DNA from 3 places in the Corynebacterium gottingense genome. Region 1 is predicted to be linked to each of the others. Evidence: predicted binding sites of a transcription regulator. Region 1 holds the regulator's gene; each other region holds the start of a gene.
What was found. The regulator LexA, encoded in region 1, represses DNA repair genes until DNA is damaged. The targets are predictions, from matches to a motif close to CGAACANNTGTTCG.

Region 1 (3,278 bases):
CAGGCGGGCGAAGCTCACCAGGTAGTCGTTTCCGAGCTTGGTCGAGTCGCACATCGCCACCACCTTGTGCGCGTTTGTGACCATCGCCTTCTTGATCGCGGCCTCTTGGGGGTCGGCCGTGGAGAGCCCGTGATCAATGGTCAATGCGTTGGTGCCAATGAAGGCGACGTCGGCGCGCAGAATGGCGATGGAGCGAAGCGCGATGTCTCCGACGACCGCTTGGGTGATCGCACGAACGGTTCCACCCAGTAGCTGCACACTTTCCAAACCCGCGCTTGCCAGGTCGAGGGAGGTGGGCAGCGAGTTGGTCACGATGTGCCAATCTTTGGCCGAGGGGTGCTTGGCAATAATCTCGGCCAGACCATTGATGGTTGTGCCAGAGTCGAGGAAGAGAGATCGGTCCGGCCGGTCCGGGAGGAATTGGAGCGCTGCACGGGCGATCGCCATCTTGGCCGTGGACGCGGCGCGATAGCGGGCTTCAAGCGGAAACTCGGTGGTGAGAAAGGATTGGCTCGCTACGGCGCCACCGTGCACGCGGTGGACAATGCCCTCGTCATTGAGCACAGCCAGGTCGCGACGGATCGTCTCCGCGGTGACTCCAAACTTTTCGGCCAGCTCAGTGACATTGACTCGACCTTCAACCGCGGTGAGGGAGGCAATTTGTCGCCGGCGTTCTTCTGCGTACACGGCGCTCCTTCAGTATGTCGGGATGTAAGACGGGAAAACGTATACCTGTCATTGTCGCATTGATTGGTGCCCGATTGGTTGTTGTTGTGCCCGACTCCCCCGAAGCGGGGGCAGCACCCGCCACATATCCGGAAATCGTCACAGTGGTTGAAGGTGATAAGCGGAGGTGAGCTACAAACAAGAAAAACGCCCGCGCGAGGGATCGCTGCGGGCGTGTGTTCAGGGTGGAGGTGCTACATGGTGCGGAACACGGAGACGACGCGTCCCATGATTTCCGCATTGGTGCCGTCAATAGGCGAGTAGGCATCGTTGTGGGGGAGGAGCCACACGCCGCTGGAATCCTTGTGGAACTCCTTCACCGTCGCCTCGCCGTCGAGCAGGGCTGCGACGAACTCTCCCTCCTCTGCCACGGGCTGGGAGCGAACGACGACCCAGTCGCCGGGGAGGATGCCGGCATCGCGCATCGACTCGCCGACGACCTGCAACATGAACAGGTCGCCGTCGCCGAGAAGATCCTCCGGCATCGGGTAGTAGCTCGTCACGTTCTCCTCTGCGAGGATCGGCGACCCGGCGGCAATCTGGCCGACCACTGGGATGTAGCGCGGAGTCGACGCATCCTCCGGCACGTTTGTGTCCGTGCTCGGCTTCGGCTTCTTGCCGGGTGCGTCGGGGAGATGGCGCAAGTCGACCGCGCGAGGCTTGTTCGGGTCGCGGCGCAGGAAGCCCTTCTTTTCAAGCTCTTTGAGCTGGTAGGCGACGGACGAGGTGGACTGCAACCCAGCTGCGTCGCCAATCTCGCGAATGCTTGGCGGGTAGCCGCGAAGGACGACGGCGTCCCGAATTACTTCCAAAATTCGCCGCTGACGATCAGACAGCGTCGAGATGTCCAAATCCTTGGCATCAGCCTTTTTGCGGGCCATGAGGTGCTCCTTTGATGGTGACTGTGTGTGAGTTTATTCGCGCTAACTACGCACTGCACAACCTACCAGATCGGGCAAACATGTTCGAGTTCTCAACCCGCCCGCTAGACAAGCTCTGACGTGCCTGCTATAAATCGAACATGCAACCGACATCGAACGCCTGAACGGTATTCCGTTCGACAGTGTTGGTTCGGTTCGTAAGATTGCGGTGAACGTGAAAGGAATGAACTTATGACGATGATGCAAAATGGTAGTTACGGTGCTTCTACTACTCGCTTCGAGGTGGCTTCCATGCCGGCTCGTGCTGACGAGTGGGACATTGAAACCCGTGGTGTTCGGCGGTGTGGGGCTGAGCATGTTCGAACGCTCAGTAATTCGATAATGGCCGTTGATGTGGGGAGGGGTGATCCGGCGCAGTGGCCAGACCGAGCGGACGATCGGTTCGAATCCCACCGCGAAAAGCGCGAGAGCGTGCTCGTGGGACTGGGCTTGAGCGCCGCGCTGGTGATCGGGTCGATCGTGGGCGGTGCGTTCTCGGACGACACCGCGTCGATGAGCCACCAAGTCTCCGCCCAATACGTCGCTGGCGCCCGCTAGGGAAGCGGCGCGGGGGACGGTACATTGAGGAGGCAAGCCCGGGCGCACGTCCCCGGGGCGTACCCAGAACAGCGAGGAGCGGGAGCCTGCAATGTACTGTCCGTTTTGCCACAACGATCATTCGCGTGTGATGGACTCCCGCATCATTGAAGGAGGATCAGCAATCCGCCGGCGTCGTGAGTGCACCGAATGTGGGGGGCGATTCACCACCGTGGAAAAGGCAGTGCTGACGGTGGTGAAGCGCAACGGGATCAGCGAGCCGTTTGACCGTGACAAGCTCATCGTCGGCGTGCGGCGTGCCTGCCAGGGGCGCGACGTGTCGGACGACGCGCTCAAACGACTCGCGCAACAGGTCGAGGAGATCGTGCGCTCCCACGGCAGCTCACAGATCCCCGCGCACGAAATCGGCCTCGCGGTGCTCGAACCGCTCCGCGCGCTTGACGAGGTCGCCTACCTGCGCTTCGCGTCCGTGTACAAGTCGTTCGAGAGCGCCGACGACTTCGAATCAGAGATTCGTCTGATGCGGCGGCGCGACAAAGAGGACTTCTGAGCCGGTTGAGTCTGTAGCTCACGCCGCTAGGTCAGCTTGTCTACCATCTTCTCAATGCGCCGGGCGCTGACCGGCTTCGGCGTGCCAAGGCGCTGCGCGAAGACGCTCACGCGCAGTTCCTCAATCCTCCACAACACGTCCTTGTAGGCGCGAGTCTTTTCCCGCCCGGCGGGGAGCTTGGCCAACCTGGCGGCAAGGTACGACTTCGCGCCGTCGACAATTGCCTGCCGGTCCGCATCGCGGTCGGGATCCACGCGCATGTCCTCAAGGCGAATCCGGATAGCCTCGATGTAGCGCGGCATGTGCTGGAGGTGGGTCAGTCCGTGCCTGGTCAACGCGTTGCGGGGGAGGTAAAACTCGAGCTGCGAACGCATGTCATCAATCGCGGGACCTTCCCATTGCGACAGCTCCTGCGCCATGTTCGTGTACGCGACGAGCCCAGGGGCGATGCCCACCACCATGCGCCGCACCGCGCCAGGAACTTCTGGCGACACCTTGGCCACGAGCGCCGAAAACTCCTCCGG
Region 2 (3,278 bases), on a different contig from region 1:
CCCGGTCGCCGCGTTCGGCCTCCTCGACCCGATGCTGGCCGGCATCGCCATGGCCCTGTCCTCAGTGTTTGTGGTGTCCAACTCGCTGCGCCTACGCGGGTTTAGCCGTGCGCCATATTGACAAAGCGAGAGTAGTGCAGCTGGTGCGCCACCGGGATCGTGTCGATAGGGCCGCCGCGGTGCTTCGCGACGATAATGTCCGCCTCGCCCGCGCGCTCGTCGTCACGATCCTGTGAGTCCGGACGGTAGAGCAGGAACACCATGTCGGCGTCCTGCTCCAGCGAGCCTGACTCGCGAAGGTCCGCCAGCTGCGGCTTCTTATCCGTACGCGCCTCCGGGCCACGGTTCAGCTGGGAAATCGCAATCACCGGCACCTCCAGCTCCTTTGCCAGGAGCTTGAGGTTACGCGAGAACTCCGAGACCTCCTGCTGGCGCGACTCGACGCGCTTGCCCGAGCTCATCAGCTGCAGGTAGTCCAGCACCACCAGATCCAGCCCGTGCTGCTGCTTCAGGCGCCGCGCCTTAGACCGGATCTCCATCATGGTGAGGTTTGGGGAATCGTCGATAAACAGCGGAGCGTCCTGGATCTCGGTGAGGCGGGTGGTGAGCTTCTCCCAATCCCGCTCCTCCATGTTGCCCGCACGCATGGCGGACAGCTTGATCTCCGTCTCCGCCGACAGCATGCGCATGATGATCTCCGAGGCGCTCATCTCCAGCGAGAAGATCACTGAGGTCTTGCCGTGCTGGATGGAGCAGGAGCGCATGAAATCGAGCGCGAGCGTCGACTTACCCACGCCAGGTCGGGCCGCGATGATGATCATCTGGCCCGCGTGCAGGCCGTTCGTGAGGTTGTCCAGGTCCGTAAACCCGGTCGGCACGCCCTGGTCGAGGGCGCCGCCCTGAGCGATCTGCGTGAGCTCGTCGATAGTCGGCTTGAGCAGCTCCGAAAGGACGCGGTAGTCCTCGCCCTGGTTATTGCGCGAGATCCCGAAGACCTCCTGCTGCGCGCGATCCACCAGCGCCTCGATCTCCATGCCGTCTTCGCCCTCGTAACCCAGCTGCACCACGTGCGTACCGGCGTTGACAAGCTGCCGGAGGAGCGACTTCTCCTCCACGATCTCCGCGTAGTAGCGGGCGTTTGCCGACGTCGGCACCTCCGAAATCAGCGTATGCAGGTACGGCGCCCCGCCCACCCGCTCGAGCTGGTTCAGGCGGTCCAACCGCCCGGAGACGATGAGCACGTCGATCTGGCTGCCCGAGGAGAACAGCTCGATAATGGCCTGGTAAATCAGCTGGTGAGCCGGAAAGTAGAAGTCCTCCGGCTGCAGGCCCTCCGCGACGTCGAGTACGACCTCCTGGTTGAGCAGCATCGCGCCCAGCACCGAGCGCTCCGCGCGCTCGTCGTGCGGCGGTTGGCGGTACTCGCCCTGGCCGTTGCGCTGCCCCTGCTGTCCCCTCTGTCCTTGATACCGCTGATTCCCGCGACCTCGCCGCGAATTTCCGCTGAAGTCATCAAAGTCGCCAAATTCGCTGAACTCGTCGCGTGGCTCTGGCGGCAGGACGTAGTCATCATCAAAGCCGTGAAGTGCATCGTCGGCCATCGTCGTCACCCCTTTGTTTCATAGGCCTTCAGCGTACCGCGACGGCCAAACACTGCGTTTTCCACAGGTAGGTGTGGATAACTTGGGGATGAATCGACGTCTTGTACACACGGCCCAGGACAGGGTGTGGATAACTTGTGGATAACTAGTATCAGCGACCTGGGGAAACGGCGCATCGCTGCTGGTCACAGGAGTTTTGGGACTTTTTGAGTTGTGTGTGCAGGTTGTGAAAAACCCCGTTCACCACCAGATTTGACAGGCGTAAGTTCACCGGCTAGTAACCTAAACTTTGCCGTTGAACAGGGCTTATTCCGCAGAGTTATCCACAGCAGTAGGGGCGCCACCGGTACAGCGCGGGACGTGACTCGCACACACCTACTAGAACACAGCGTAACAATATGGTCACAGACGTTGCCGTCGTTTATATGTTCGGTATAATTGTCCGCAATGACCACAATGACCGCTCACCGCAGAAAGGGGGAATCGTGCCACCCGCTCACTACTTCAGATGCCAAAACTCGACGGACCATCGCGCGCAGCTTTCGCAGCGCATGCGGGAGGCCGAGTTTGCCCTCTACCGCGGCTACGCAGCCTCGACCGCGGTTGAAGACTTCGACCTGGAGGTCGAAGAGTTAGCTCAGGTTACCAGCCGCCCCAAACATGAGGTCGAAGCTGCGGTTTTGGCGTATTTCCGGCTCGCCAGCCTGCCCAAGCTGCTGGCACTGCAAGAGCAGACCTGTCTCCTTTCCGTGCACATGCTCACCGGCATAGATACTGCCCTGTGCAAGATCGGCGCTTCCGCGGACGAAGCAACGTGGGCGGCTTTTGACGACATGCTCACCCGGATCTTCACGCCGAAGCGTGCAAACCAGGAGCTCCCCTCCCGCGCGTCAGTTGCCCGCCGCATCCGCACGATGATTGCCAAGCTTGACGTCGGCCTCAGCCACAACCCGGAAAAGCGCAAGAAGCGCGAAGCAGAGCACAACCACCGCGCGCGTAACGTCGAGTTCTCCGCGCAGGAGGACCACGGCAGCGCGGGCATCGCAACAATGACGCTCAGCACCGACGCCACCACGATGGCCGTCCTTCGCGCCTCGCTGCAGGCCACGGCCCGCCAGGAGAAGGTCTCGCTCGCGGACGCCGCTGTAAAACTCCTCAACGGCGATGTCGAGCCTGCCGCGAACGTCCGCATCCATCTCTACGCACCCGCGGGCGCCGACGGCACCCGGGCGGCCGGCGCCCCCGTATTCATTCCTCGCTACGGATGGACTGACGCCCTCGCCACCGCGGAGCTCGAGAGTCTGCTCAGCAACCACCCGCCTGAAACGGCCAACCTGGATGAGACAGCCACCACCAAGACGGACAGTTACGCGCCGACGGAGGGGATGAAACACTACGCGCACGCCCGAGACGGCAACTGCATCTTCCCCGGCTGCGACAGACCCGCAACCGCCTGCCAACTGGACCACCGCATCCCGTTCGACCGCGGTGGAGAGACCACGCCTCACAACCTCTTCTGCCTTTGCCCGCACCACCACAACATGAAGACCGACAAGCGCATCTTCTACGTCCCCGACCCTGTCACCGGGGACATCGTGTGGCTGTGTGAAGACGGCACCTACCTCCTCAGCCGCCACGAGGGCCCGCTTTTCGACGAAACCACGCCCACCACCACCC
Region 3 (3,278 bases), on a different contig from region 1:
GACGCGCAGGACGCGGACCCGTCGACCACGCACCTCCTCGTGCTGACTGCAGCCGGCGAGCTCGCCGGCTGCGCCCGGGTGTTCCCCACCGAGACCGGCTCGCGCTTCGGCAGGTTCGTCGTCGCCCCGGCGCACCGCGGCACCGGCCTCGGCCCCGAGATCGTGCGCACCGGGATTGAGTACACCACCCGCTGGCCGGGCGACCTGATCATCGAGGCCCAAGCCGGCCTGGTTGGCTACTATTCCCGCTACGGACTCGTCGCGGAGGGCGACGAGTCCCTCGACACCGGCATCCCCCACCGCAGGATGCGCCTAGCGCGCTAAGCGCTCCCCTGGTTGAACTCGCGCAGGGTCAAGGACGCGTCGCTGCGCAGCGGTGCCTGATAGCTTTCCGCCACGAACCTGCTCCCGTCCCGAAACACGAAGTGCAAGTCGGGGCCGTCCTCCAGGATGCGAATCCACCCCTCCGAGACCATCGCATGGCACGACGAGCACAGCGGCAGCAGATTGTGCAGGTCCGTGGCGCCTCCGTCCGCCCAGTCGTGAACGTGGTGGACCTGAATGAACCTCGTATGGTCGCACCCGGGCATGGCGCAGCGCCCGCCCCACATGGTCATCAGCGCGTTGAGCTGCCCGTCCGTGGCCAGCCTCGACGCCCTCGACGTGTTGAGAATCAGGCCGTCCTTGTCCACCGTGTTCACGCGCACCATGGCGTTCGCCACGGCGTGCGCCACGCTTGCCGACGCCGCCGCGCCCCCAACCGGCAAATAGGCCCCGCCGTCAACCGTGGTCACGATGTTGACGTGCGCACCCGGGGCACGTAGCGGGTTCTTCGGGCGCGAGCGCACGACATTCACCATCCCCATGAACGCAGCGAGCATCACCTTGCCCGTAGGCATCCCGATCCCGGACGAGGTGGGCAGGTCCTCCAGCTCCTCCTCGACCGCGTCCCGGTTGACCGCATCCTGCAGGTCAACGTCGTGGTAGGCCAGTTCCCCGATCTTCAGCGCGGCCGCTACCTGCGCGCCTTCCATCGGGCTGAGGTCGGCCCACAGCCCGAAGCGTCCGTTCTTGCGCTCCGCAATCCGCACGTACGAGGACCGTGTCGGGGCATCTTCGCCTTCGTCCCTGTCCAGCAGCGCAAGCTCCGCCTCCAGCTCGTGGTAGCCGTACTTCCGTGCCATCTCCACGAGCGTCGACTCGTCGTTCTTCTTCAGGTACGGGAGGAGCAGGCGCACCTTGGAATAGTTCACTGCACCTTCCTGGAATGCCTCCGCGAGCAGGTGGTACGTGGTCAGCTCACGAGCGACGCGCACGTACTCGTGCGCTGTGGTCTGCGAGATCCCCAGCCGCCGCACCAGCCACCCCGCGGTCGTCCTCGCCCCGCACCTACGGGCCAGCCGCAGCGAATCAAAGATGCCAATCTGGTGCAGCAATTGCGCTTTACAGGTGGTGATCCTGCCAAACGTGTCCTCGATGCGGGAAGCGAGCTCCGCGATCGCTTTGTCGCCGCCCGGAGAATGTTCGAAATCTTGCGCAGTATCGTCCACACTTTCGTCTGCGGTAGGTGGCTTTGGTGTGGCATCGGTGGTCGTGATCGTCATGGCACAGGCCCCTTTCGGGAGGTGGGATGGTCGAGGTTTTGGTTGTATGCAACACGGTAGCACCCCGCCCGAACACGCCGTTTACCTGCTGTTATGTGCTATAACAACCGGAGATGTGGGCGTCGAGAAGCTGCCCTCAGCTCGGCAGACTCACAGAAACTACGCAATGCGCAGTTTCCTCAGCATATGTTCGAATGCGCTGCGGAACCCAAACTCCAGTTCTCCACTCACGACACGAAAAAGGCTGAGAAAACTACGCATTGCGCAGTTTTCTCAGCCTTCGGCGCCGATCGCGCCTACTTCGGGTCTTCCTGCTCCACCCAGTTGACCTTGGAACCAGCCTTCGGCTCGCCGTCGCCGGAGACCTGCACATCCTCGCCGAGGATGAGGGAGTCCTCGAGGCGCCAGGTCCCCTCCTCCGCGTCGTACTCAAACTCGGGCCGGTCAACGGGGTTGCCTTCGGAGTCGTAGCCCGGCGCGGGCTTGTTCTCGCCCTCCTCCAGCTTCTCCGCGGTGTCGGTCTTCTCCCACTGGCGGGAGCGGTAGCGGCGGGCGGCGGCGGAGTCGTCCGTCATCGCCTTGACCAGCGACCACATCATGATGAAGTACGTAATGAAGAACGGGAAGGCGATGATGATCACCACCTCCTGGAGGGCTTGGATGCCGGAGTCATTGATAAACAGCAGCGCGCCGGTCACCAGGCCGACGGCGATAACCCAGCCAACCCGGTAGAACACCGGGGACTTGTTCTCCTCGCCGGTGGCAAACATGTCCACCACCAGCGCGGCGGAGTCCATGGAGGTGACAAAGTACATCACGATGACAAACAGGGCGACCGCGCCGGTCACCGCGTACAGCGGGTACTCCGCCAGCAGCGAGAACAGGGCGCGCGGGGTGTCGCCGTCCTCCACCACGGGTTTGGTCAGCACGCCCGGGTCCTCAGCCTCCATCTCCATCGCGGCGCGGCCGAAGATGGAGAACCAGATCAGGTCGAACACCGTCGGCAGCAGGATGGTGCCGCCGATGAACTCGCGGACGGTGCGGCCGCGCGAGATGCGCGCGAAGAACATGCCCACGAACGGGGACCAGCAGATCGTCCAGGCCCAGTAGAACGCCGTCCAGGTAGCGTGCCAGCCCGGGTTGTCGTTGTAGGAGTCCACCCAGAACATCAGCTCGGGCAGCGAGTTGCCGTAGATGCCAAAAGACTCCGTGATCTGCCCCATCAGCGCCAGCGTCGGGCCGGAGACGAGCACGAAGAGCATGAGGAAGATCGTCGCGCCGATGTTCACGTTGGACAGGATCTTCACGCCCTTGTCCAGGCCGGTGGCCACGGACAGGCACGCCGCGATGGTGATGAACAGGATGATGCCCAGCTGCACCGGCGTAATGAGCGGCACGCCCCACAGAATGTTCAGGCCCGCGGAGATCTGCAGGACGCCAAGGCCCACAGAGACGCCGAGGCCGAAGATGGTACCGATGATCCCCAGGGCGTCGAGAAGCTTGCCCGGCGTCTCGTACACCCGACCGCCGAGCAGCGGAGCGAACATCGACGACATGCGCGCCGGCATCTTGCGCTTGTACACGAAGTACCCGATGGCCAGGCCGGGCAGGGTGAAGATCACCCACATGTGGATGCCAAAGTGGTAGTACGTGAACTCGAAGGCCTGCACGATC

Region 2: CKJ82_RS11055 (HNH endonuclease signature motif containing protein) is a predicted target of LexA. The motif match lies at 2,020-2,033, and genes of this name have one in related genera.
Region 3: CKJ82_RS03745 (HNH endonuclease signature motif containing protein) is a predicted target of LexA. The motif match lies at 1,784-1,797, and genes of this name have one in related genera.

What each region holds. Positions count from the first base shown of each region.
Region 1 covers NZ_NSGN01000001.1:243,761-247,038, reverse strand. The annotation lists gene CKJ82_RS01190 (transcriptional regulator SugR) at 1-687, opposite strand, end outside; gene lexA (transcriptional repressor LexA) at 921-1,607, opposite strand; gene CKJ82_RS11575 (hypothetical protein) at 1,989-2,204, shown strand; gene nrdR (transcriptional regulator NrdR) at 2,296-2,754, shown strand; gene hrpA (ATP-dependent RNA helicase HrpA) at 2,781-3,278, opposite strand, start outside.
Region 2 covers NZ_NSGN01000013.1:7,814-11,091, forward strand. The annotation lists gene CKJ82_RS11045 (heavy metal translocating P-type ATPase) at 1-121, shown strand, start outside; gene dnaB (replicative DNA helicase) at 102-1,601, opposite strand; gene CKJ82_RS11055 (HNH endonuclease signature motif containing protein) at 2,087-3,278, shown strand, end outside.
Region 3 covers NZ_NSGN01000003.1:22,312-25,589, forward strand. The annotation lists gene CKJ82_RS03740 (GNAT family N-acetyltransferase) at 1-324, shown strand, start outside; gene CKJ82_RS03745 (HNH endonuclease signature motif containing protein) at 321-1,604, opposite strand; gene CKJ82_RS03750 (BCCT family transporter) at 1,901-3,278, opposite strand, start outside.